DNA from 2 places in the Streptomyces sp. NPDC090119 genome. Region 1 is predicted to be linked to the other one. Evidence: riboswitches for the same ligand, from Rfam matches in the RefSeq annotation. Region 1 holds a riboswitch; the other holds the start of a gene.
The links. Region 1 has a riboswitch for cobalamin ahead of ACIPPM_RS29365 (CbtB-domain containing protein). Riboswitches for the same ligand answer to the same signal wherever they lie in the genome.

Region 1 (5,090 bases):
GGCTGATCCTGCGCGGCGACCCCGTACCGGAGCTGCTGGCCGCGCGTCCGACGCCCGAGGCCGAACCGGTGCGGCCGCCCGTGGCACCGCGCCCCGCTCTCGTGCCCGCCGAGGCGCACGCCGACCTGCTGCCCCGCGCGCCCCGCGGCTTCCACGGGCGCGGCCCGGAACTCGCCGCGCTCGGCCGGGCCGCCGCCGGGGAGGCGCCCGTGTGCCTGGTCACCGGGCCCGCCGGGGTCGGCAAGACCGCCCTCGCGCTGTGCTGGGCGCACCGCAACGCCGACACCTTCCCCGACGGACGGCTCTTCGCCGACCTGCACGGCTTCAGCGACACCGGCGAGCCGTCCGTCACCGAGGTGCTCCGCGAGTTCCTGCTCGCCCTCGGCGTGCCGCCGCGCCGGATACCGGAGTCGGCCGCGGCCGCCGCCGCACTGTTCCGCACCCTCACCGACCGGCTGCGCCTGCTGGTCGTGCTCGACAACGCGCGCGACTCCGCCACCGTCCGCGCCCTGCTGCCCGGCGGCGCCGACTGCGTCACCGTCGTCACCAGCCGCCACCGGCTGGAAGGGCTCATCGCCTCCGACGCGGCCCGTCCCGTCCCGCTCGGCACGCTCGACGCGCGGGACGGCACCGCACTCCTCGCGGGCGTCCTCGGCGAGGAACGCGTCCTCGGTGAACCGGTGGCCGCGCGCAGGCTCGCCGAACTCTGCGGCGGACTCCCGCTCGCCCTCCGGGTGACCGCCGCCCGGCTCGCGGGCCGCCCCCAGTGGACCCTGGCCCACCTCGCGGACGAACTCGCCGACGAGCGCGGCCGGTTGGCCCACCTCGCGGTCGACGACACCGGTGTCCCGGCCGCACTCCGCCTGACCCTGCAGCACCTCCCCGGCGAGGCCGTGCAGCACTTCGGCAGGCTCGGCCACCACCCCGGCACCCACTTCGACCCCTACACCGCCGCCGCCCTCTCCGGCACCGACCCGCCGGCCGCCGCCCGCGCCCTGGAACGGCTCGGCGCCGCCCACCTCGTCACCGAGACCGCGCCCGGCCGCTGGGAACTGCACGACCTCGTACGCCTCTACGCCCGCGACCTCGACCCCGCGAGCGGCCTCCAGGCGCTCACCGGCGTCCTGGACCACTACATCGCCACCGCGTTGGCCGCCGCCGAGACGGCCCAGCCGGGCGGCGAGCCCTGCTTCTCGCTGCCCGCCGACTTCCGACGCCCGTCCGCCGTACGGGGCTTCACCGACCGGGCGGAGGCGATGGGCTGGCTGGCCGCCGAACGGGAGGACCTGGCCCGCGCGGTGACCGCCGCGCGGGCCGCCGGGCTGGACGACCGGGCCTGGCGGATCATCCTCCTCCAGTGGCCGCAGGTGGTGTGGCGCTCGCGGGACAACTGGGTGCCGCTGCTGTCCACGGCCCTGGAGTGCGCCCAGACCGTGGCCGACCCCTACGCCGAGTCCCGCGTCCGCACCCTGCTCGGCTGGGTGCTGAGCGAGGAGGGCCGCCTCGCGGACGCCCGCACCCTCCTGGAACCCTCACCCGCCCTGGCCCGCCGCACCGGCGACCGCCTCGGCGAGGCCACCGCCCTGATCAACCTGGCCGTCGTCCAGTCCGCGGAGGGCGACCTCGACGCCGCCCGCACCCACTGCGCCCGAGCCGCCACCCTGGCCCGCGAGGAGGGCAACCCGCACACGGAGATGCTCGCCCTCCTCCACCTCTCCCGCACCCACCTCACCTCCGGCGCCCCGGAACAGGCCCTCCGCGTCGCCCGCACGGCCCTGGACCTCGGCCCCGAACACGAGGAAGCGGCCCGCACCTCCCTCCTCCACACCGTCTGCGGCGAGGCCCACCTCGCCCTCGGCGACGAACCCGAAGCCCTCCGCCTCCTGGAACGCGCCGCCGACGAGGCGGAGTCCACGGGATACGACGAGGGAGCGGTCCGTGCCCTGGAGGTCCTGCTACGGGTCAGCGGCCGCGCGGACCACCGGAAGCGGCACGAGGCGGCGGTACGCAGGCTCGCGGGGGAGGACTCGTAGCGGGAGCCGCCGTCAGAGGGGCGTCAGCCGGACGTCAGTGGGACGTGAGCGGCGGCGGTGAGAGTGGGGATGTCAGCAGGTCAGAGGCTGACCGGCGGCCGGAAAGGGCCGTTGTCGACGTTTCACCTCCCGGGGGAAATCATCATGAACGCATCGCGCCGCACGGCCCTCTTCTCCGTCGCCGCCTCCGCCGCGCTCGCCCTGTCCCTGACCGCCTGCCAGAGCGGCGAGGGCACCAAGGCCGAGGGCGCGCCGGTCGCCCAGGACACGGCCTCCGCCGCTGCCTCCGCCACCGCTTCCGCGCCCGCGGCCGGTACGAGCACCGACACCGGTACCGCCACCAAGGGCACCAGCACCGCCGTCGGGACCGCGCACAAGACGGGCACCGGTTCCTCCGCGGCCAAGAAGGGCACCGCCGCCACCCCCCTCTGCCGCGCCCAGGACGTCAAGGTCAGCTCCGAGCGCCAGGACGGGCCGCCCTACACCCACATCATCCTCACCGCGCGGAACACCTCCGGCCACCGGTGCGAGATGGCGAGCTTCCCGCACATCCAGTTCCTGGAGAGCCACAAGCAGGACGTGCCGTCCGTGGCCAAGAGCAAGCCCGCCGTGCCGACGGTGCTGAACCCCGGTGACCCGGCGTTCGTCCTGGTCAAGCTCTCCGACGGCGGAGTGGACGAGGACAACGAGGTGGTGAACGCGTTCCAGCTGGTGCTGCAGGGCGACTCCACCGTCATCGCGGTGAACTCGTCGGCAGGCGGCGGCCTCGCCGTCGACCCCGCCAAGACGCTCACCGGCTACTGGACGACCGAACTGCGCAACGGCGCCGACGACTTCTGACCCGCACCCCCGGCGACGCACCTTCGGGAGAGGAAGATCACCCGAGGGTGCGTGGTCTTGGCCAGGCAGAGCGCACGCGGTACCGTCGGGGCGATATCGACGACGGCGAAACGGAAGCCGGTGGGAAACCGGCACGGTCGCGCCACTGTGTGCGCGGTCCCGCAAGGGGGCGCGCGAGTCAGACCCGTGGCCGTCGTCCTGTGCACCACCGAGATGGGACGCGAACTCCCAGAGGAGGTACTGCCATGGCGCAGACCGTCGCTCAGCCGACCGCCGGAAACCCGGCCGCTCCCGCCACCCTGCCGCTGAAGGAGATAGCGCCCTGGGCGGTCTTCTTCGGCGTCCTCATGCTGGTCCTGCTGTACTTCGTCGGCGCCGAGCAGGGCGCCACCTCCGTGTTCAACGGCACGGACGTCCACGAGTGGGTGCACGACGCCCGCCACCTGCTCGGTTTCCCCTGCCACTGACGCGAGGGACGCCGCACACACCATGAACTCCGCAACCGTGAGAAACCTCCTCGTGCGGGGCATGCTCGCCGGCCTCGGCGCCGGAGTGCTCGCCCTGATCGCCGCGTACTTCCTCGGCGAGCCCAGCGTGGACAGCGCCATCAGCTTCGAGGGCCACCACTCCCACGAGCACGAGGTCGAAGTCGTCTCCCGCTCGCTCCAGTCCACCGCCGGACTGGCCACCGGCGTCCTCGTCTACGGGGTCGCCTTCGGCGGCATCGCCGCGCTCGCCTTCTGCTTCGCGCTCGGCCGCGTCGGCCGCTTCGGCCCCCGCGCGACCGCGCTGCTGCTGTCCGGCACCGCGCTGCTCGCCGTGTACGTCGTGCCGTTCCTGAAGTACCCGGCGAACCCGCCCTCGGTCGGCGACCCGGACACCATCGGCAAGCGCACCACGCTGTACTTCCTGATGATGCTGCTCAGCGTGCTGCTGGCGGTCGGCGCGACCCTGCTCGGCAAGCGGCTCGCCCCGCGCCTGGGCAACTGGTACGCGACCTTCGCCGCCGTGGCCGTCTTCGCCGTGGCCATCGGGCTGGCGTACACCTTCCTGCCGGTCATCAACGAGGTGCCGCACGACTTCCCGGCCACCCTGCTGTGGCGGTTCCGCCTCTCCGCGCTGGCCATTCAGACGGTGCTGTGGGCCGGATTCGGCCTTCTCTTCGGTGAGTTGGCCGAGCGGCTGCTGAATCCGCGGCCCGCAGCGGCCCGCGACACGGGCCGGGCGGTCGCCGCCTCCCACTGAGCCGAAGGGCCCCCGGAAACTTCCGGGGGCCCTCTTCAGTCGGCCGCGAGCGGGCGTCCCAGCCGCAGGTTCCAGCGCCCGGCCCGCCCGGACAGCTCCGTCGCGGTCAGTGGCGCCACGTCCAGCCGCCAGAACGCCTCGGCGGGCAGCCCCAGCGCGTGCACCACGGCCGCCCGCACCACGTCGGGCTCCACCACGGCGACCGTACGGCCCTCGGGCAGCGACGCGAGCCAGCGCCCCACCCGCGCGCACACCGCCCGCACCGACTCCCCGTCCGGCGCCACGCACTCCGGGTCGGCCAGCCACCGGGCCAGCGCCTCCCCCTCGGCCGCCGCGACCTTCGCCAGCGCGCGCCCCCGCCACCGCCCGGCGTCCAACGGCGCCAGCTCAGCCGCCACCACGCCCCGCAGCCCCAGCGCCCCGGCCGTCTCCCGGCACCGCGCGCCGGGCGACAGCACGACCCGCGCCGCCTCCGGCACCGCTCCCGCCGCCGCCCGCGCCCGAGCGGCTCCCGCCTCGTCGATGGACGAGGAACCGTCGTAGAAGCGGGCCTCTCGCAGGGCGACCCCGATCGCGGGCGGGACGAGCACCAGCCGACTGGTCACCCGGGAAACCTCCTGAGGAAGAGAACGCGCCCCGGCCCCACCACGGGGCCGGGACGAACGGACGGTCGGACTAACCCAGTTCACCCCGCACGGTACGGGCCGCCGTCACCAGGTTCTCCAGCGACGCCCGCGTCTCCGGCCAGGCGCGGGTCTTCAGCCCGCAGTCCGGGTTCACCCACAGCCGCTCGGCGGGGATCGCCTTCAGCCCCGTACGCAACAGCTCGGCCGCCTCCTCGGCGCTCGGCACACGCGGGGAGTGGATGTCGTACACCCCCGGACCCGCCTCGCGCGGGTAGCCGTGCGCGGCCAGTTCGCGGGCCACCTGCATGTGCGAGCGGGCCGCCTCCAGGCTGATGACATCGGCGTC
Region 2 (5,090 bases), on a different contig from region 1:
TAGACGGGGCCGCCCCAGTGGCTGAAGTCCACGGCGAGGACCACCCCGGAGGTGGTGGTGCAGCGGCCCATCGCCTGCGGGTCGGCCGCCGCCGGGGCGACGGTCGCGCCGAGCCCGGCGGCGGTCAGGCCGAGCGCGGCCACCAGCCGGGCCAGCGCGCGCGGGAACCGTCCGGTGATCATCGCTTCTCCAGTGCGTCGGTACGTCGCCGTGCGAGGACGACGGTGCGCCAGCCGACGGCACACAGCAGCGCGGCGATCCCGGCGAGCGCGCCCGCCTGTACGCCGGTCGAGGCGAGGACGCCGTCCCCCGCATCGCCGTTCGCGTCCACGGTGGTCGGCGCGTCCGGACCGCCGCCCGGCGTGTCTCCGGGTGTGACGATCTGCGGCGCACCGCCGCCGCTAGCCGTCGGGGTGGGCTGCGCCGACGTGCCGTCAAGGCTGCGCTTCAGCGTGCCGAAGGAGACGCCGGTGGCGCCGCCGACGGCCTGGGTGGAGGCTCGCAGGTCGGAGCCGCGCTGGCCCTCCTTGGCGACGTTGAAGCCGCCGTCGGGGTTCTGCTGCGAGGCGAGGAACTTCAGCGCCCGGGAGATCTCGTCCCCGTACTCCGCCTTGTCCAGGGACAGGCCCTGTACGGCGAGCGCGGCCGAGTTCACCGAGTCACCGGCCGCGCCGGGGAAGCCGCCGTCGGCCAACTGCTTCGAGGCGAGCCATCCCAGCGCCTTGTCGACGGCCTGGCCGGCCCGGTCGCCGCCCGCGAGGTCCAGGGCCATCGCGGCGATGGCGGTGGAGTCGACGTCCGCGTCCCCGGTCGGCGGGATCAGGCTCGGCCACGCGCCGTCGTCCCGCTGCAGGCTCTCCACGTAGGCGATCGGGGACCGGGCGGCCTCCGCCTCCCCGGCGCGCAGTTGCGCCATGACGGCAAGGGACTGGGAGAAGACCGAGGGCGCGTAGGTGTAGGCGCCCTCGGCGGCGCAGGAGCGGTCCGGCGCCGTGCTGGGCGCCGCGCACACGGCCTTGTCGAGGGCGGCGATCAGGTCGTGCCCGGCGAAGTCGCGCGGGTCGCGGCCCACGGCCTCGGCGAGCAGCGCGGTCTTGCCGATCGAACCGCCGCCCGCGTACTGGGTGCCGATGCCCGTCCAGTCGCTGACGGTGCGGCCCTCGCCGTCCTTGCCGCCGTGGTCGAGGAAGTCGACGATGCCTCGCAGCCCGGCGTTGTCCAGTCCGGTGGCGGCGAGCGCGTAGGCGCCGTCGATGGTGAGGCCGAAGTCGGCGCGGCCGGAGCCGGTGCCGGTCGGGTAGTACCGGCCCTGTGTGAGCTGCCCCGCGCCGGTGAGGTAGGCGACGCCCCGCTTGAGGTCGGGGCCCTTGCCCGGTGTCGGGTTGGGAGTCGGCTCGGTCGTGGTCGGCGGAGGGGTGGTGGGTTCGGCCTTCTTGGTGGTGAGTGCCGTCAGGTCGGTGCGGGCGCCCGCGAGGACGGCCACCGGGGTGGCGTAGAGGGTGGAGTCGGTGGCGTCCTGGTCGAAGCCGAAGCCGCCGTCCGCGAGCTGCGTGCGGGAGAGCCAGCCCTCGGCGGCGTTGGCCCGGTTGATCCGGCCGAGGGCGCGCAGTGCTTGGGCGGCGTACGAGGTGGCGATCACGTCGCCGGTGTCCGAGCCGGTGGAGCCGGGGAAGGCGCCGTCGTCCCGCTGGTTCCTCATCAGGTAGTCGCGGGCCTTAGTGACGGCGGCGGTGTGGCCGCCCGCCTTCTCGAGGGCGAGGGCGACCAGGCCGGTGGTGGCGGCGTCGCCGTCGCAGTTCTCGCCCGGCCGGATCAGGATGCTGGTGACGCCACCGTCCTTGCACTGGACCTGAGTGAGCCGGTCCACCGTCTCGGCGGGGGGTTCGTGACCCGCCCGGAGCAGCGCGAGGACCGCGCGGGCCTGTTCGTCGGCGTAGCCGATGCCGCGGAAGTCGCCTCGCGCGGTGCATCCGTCGGCGGGTGCGGCGGCGGTGCACACGTGCGCGGTGAGGTCGGCGAGCAGGTCGCGGCCGCCGAAGTCGCGGGGGTCGCCCTCGGTGGACTCCGCGAGCAGGGCCAGCCGGGCGGCGGCCGCCGTCTCGGGCGTCCGGCCCGTGCCGCCGGGGGTCACGTAGTCCGCGACGTGTCGTGCCAGGAAGGACGTGACCTTGTCCAGGGTGGCGCCCCTGCCGTCGGCGGCGGCCAGCGCGTAGCCGGTCTCCACGGTCAGCAGGTAGTTCGGGCTCTCCGCGCCGTCGTCGACGACGCGTTCGCCGTCGGTCAGCCGCCCCTTGAGCCAGGTGGCGGCGGCGGCCACACCGACGGTGCCGGGAGCCCCGGTGGGCTCGCCGGGCTCGGGGATGGTCGTGCCACCGGCGCGTACGTCGTCGGGGGTGAAGGCGGGCCTGCCGGTGGTGCCGCCGATGTCGGTGCCGCCGTACACCCAGGCGTCGACGTCACCGTCCTTGAGCTTGCGGTCCATCGCACCGTACTGGCTGTACGTCCAGTCGTCCTGGCCGGGAGAGGCGGTCCAGTAGGACCAGTAGGCGGTGGCCTGCGGGGTGAGCACGCAGGGTTCCCGGTCCGGGGTCGGGTACTGGGTGCCCGAGCCGAAGGTGCCGAAGCCGATGCGGCAGATGAAGGCGGGGCCGTCGTGCTGGGTGCCGGTGGTGGTGAAACCCCCGTCGTGGAGGAGTGCGTAGCCGGTGGTGGGGGTGGTGTCGCAGCCTCGCTCGACCTTGCCGCCGAAGGGCTTGAAGTCGACCGCGACCACGGCGCCCTTGGTGCCGGTGCAGTCGCCGACCGGTGCCGCCGCGGCGGGCGGAGCGGTGGACAGGAAGGCGAGGCAGGTGGCGGCGGTGACGAGCATCGCGGACAGCGCGGCCGTCATAGCTCTCGGCCATCTTCGTGCCAGTGCGTGCGTGCTCCCCATGGTCCTCACCACGGCCCCCTCGGTGTGTGGCCGAGGCGGGGGAACGAACACGTGGCGCACGCCCCTGGCCGGGGCGGTGAGCCGGGCGGCTGGGCGGGTCGCACCACGCCGTAGTCCGCGACGGCGTCTGTTGCTGTGGATCACGCTCCAGGCATTCCGGCTCGCCCGACGGATCGGGCCCACGGTTGCGGGTCAGCGCCGGAATTCGACCGGCTTCCCCTGGAACTGCGTTGCGTAGCAGGCGGATTGGAGCACGAGTTCACAGAACCCGTCAAGGCGGTGGCACTGTGGCGGGATCGGGCACGCGTCGGGTACTGTCCCGCCCTGCCGAGTGGGGGAACCCGGTGGGAGTCCGGGGCTGACGCGCAGCGGTGTGGGGGCGGATCGACCGTCCCCGAGCCCGAATGCCCAGACGGCACAGGTTGGTTGGAAGTCGGTCCACGCGTCCCGGACGGCGGCCATGTCCCGCCGCGTGCACCCGTCAGGGACCCGCTCGGGCCGGTCGGCGTCCCCCTATTCCTGGAGCACGCCATGCCCCGTCCCCTGTCCGTCCGTCGCGCCGCGTTCACCGCGGCCGCCGCATGCGGCGCCTTCGCGCTGACCGCGCTGCCCGCGGCGGCCACCGCCACCCCGGCCCAGATCGCGACCTCGAAGACCAACGGCGTCGCCTACCTCAAGTCGCTGCAAGCCGCGGACGGTTCGTACGCGGGCTCGGGCCTGTCCAACGAGTGGGCGTTCAGCGCCTTCGCCGCGGCCGGGACCGCCGCGGTGGACGTCACTCCCGGCGGCGACACGACCAAGAACGCGAGAACGGTCTACAGAAACCTGCTGGCCACCAGCACCTGGCCGTCCGCCTCCCCCGTGGTCACCGACTACGAGCGCGCCACCCTCAACGCCTACGCGGCCGGGATCGACCCCGCCCGTGTCTCCGCCTCCCGCAATCTGATCGCCGACGTCTACCGGTACTGGCAGACCGCCGAGCCCGGCTACTTCGGCCCGTCCGCCAACTTCAACGGGACCGTCTTCGCCGCCCTCGCCCTGGGCGGCGCGAGGACCACGTCCGCCCAGCCCCGCGTCCCCCAGGCGCTGCGCGACTCCCTGATCACCCGGATACGCGCCAACCAGCACGACGACGGCGGCTGGAACTACGGCAAGGCCGAGGGCGACCCCTCCCAGCTGGGCGCCACGAGCGACATCGACATGACCGGCGCCGCGATGGCCGCGCTGTGCGTCTCCGGCGTGCCGAACACGGACACGGACATCGCGCAGGCCAAGGCGTTCCTCAAGGGGAAGCTGGTCGCCAACACCGGTGCGTTCAACGCCATGTTCGGCGTCAACACCGACTCCAACGGCTGGGCCGTCTCCGGCCTCAACGCCTGCGGCATCAACCCCCAGACCGGCGACTTCCTCACCTCCAAGGGCAAGACACCGGTGGACTTCCTGATCAGCCAGCAGTTCAACCCCGGCGGCGGCTTCAAGTACCTGCCCAGCGACACGTCACCACAGGCGTACGCGTCCATCGACGGCCTGCGCGCGGTCGCCGGAGGCGGCTTCACCGCCACTCCCCCGGTGCCGGTCACCTCGGGCGCTTCGCAGTGGGTCGCGCAGGGGTCGCTGACCGCGGGGACGGCCACCTCGTTCGCCGTCACCGTGGACGACGGTGCCGGAAACCTGAAGGTCTGCTCGGTCGCCCTCACCCCGACCGGCACCACGACCACCCTCGGCGCGGTCCTCGACGCGGCGGCCGGTGCGGCGACCCCCTCCGGCTGTGCCGGCGGTGTGACGCCGTCGTCCGGCACGGGGCAGATCACCTCGCTCAACGGCAAGGCGAACAGTGGCTCCAACACGTGGAAGGTGAGCGTCGACGGTTCGTCGTTCGCCTCGGCCACCCGTGGCAAGAGCATCGCGGTGGGCGACACGATCGCCCTGCGCTGGGGGGCCTGAGCCCGACCGTGGGGCTCGCCGAATCCGGCGGGCCCCACGTCCTCAGCCCGTGTCCTCGGCCACGGGGTACGGGACGAACGTGCTCGCGTTCTGGTCGATCAGCAGCTCGCGCCCGAGCGGTGGGGCGGCCCGCTGGGGGCAGTCGAGGCGTTCACAGACCCGGCAGCCCATGCCGATGGGGGTGGCGGCGGAGCCGCTGGCGAGGTCCAGCCCG

Region 2: it holds a riboswitch for cobalamin, as region 1 does, so the genes downstream of both, ACIPPM_RS05710 (prenyltransferase/squalene oxidase repeat-containing protein) here and ACIPPM_RS29365 (CbtB-domain containing protein) in region 1, are expected to answer to the same signal.

The regions. Positions count from the first base shown of each region.
Region 1 covers NZ_JBIVDK010000008.1:55,034-60,123, forward strand. The annotation lists gene ACIPPM_RS29355 (BTAD domain-containing putative transcriptional regulator) at 1-2,033, shown strand, start outside; gene ACIPPM_RS29360 (DUF4232 domain-containing protein) at 2,178-2,873, shown strand; cobalamin riboswitch at 2,934-3,083, shown strand; gene ACIPPM_RS29365 (CbtB-domain containing protein) at 3,119-3,340, shown strand; gene ACIPPM_RS29370 (CbtA family protein) at 3,363-4,118, shown strand; gene ACIPPM_RS29375 (histidine phosphatase family protein) at 4,154-4,723, opposite strand; gene metE (5-methyltetrahydropteroyltriglutamate--homocysteine S-methyltransferase) at 4,794-5,090, opposite strand, start outside.
Region 2 covers NZ_JBIVDK010000001.1:1,248,099-1,253,188, reverse strand. The annotation lists gene ACIPPM_RS05715 (hypothetical protein) at 1-182, opposite strand, end outside; gene ACIPPM_RS05710 (prenyltransferase/squalene oxidase repeat-containing protein) at 179-2,890, opposite strand; cobalamin riboswitch at 3,061-3,196, opposite strand; cobalamin riboswitch at 3,267-3,342, shown strand; gene ACIPPM_RS05705 (hypothetical protein) at 3,464-4,876, shown strand; gene ACIPPM_RS05700 (short-chain fatty acyl-CoA regulator family protein) at 4,919-5,090, opposite strand, start outside.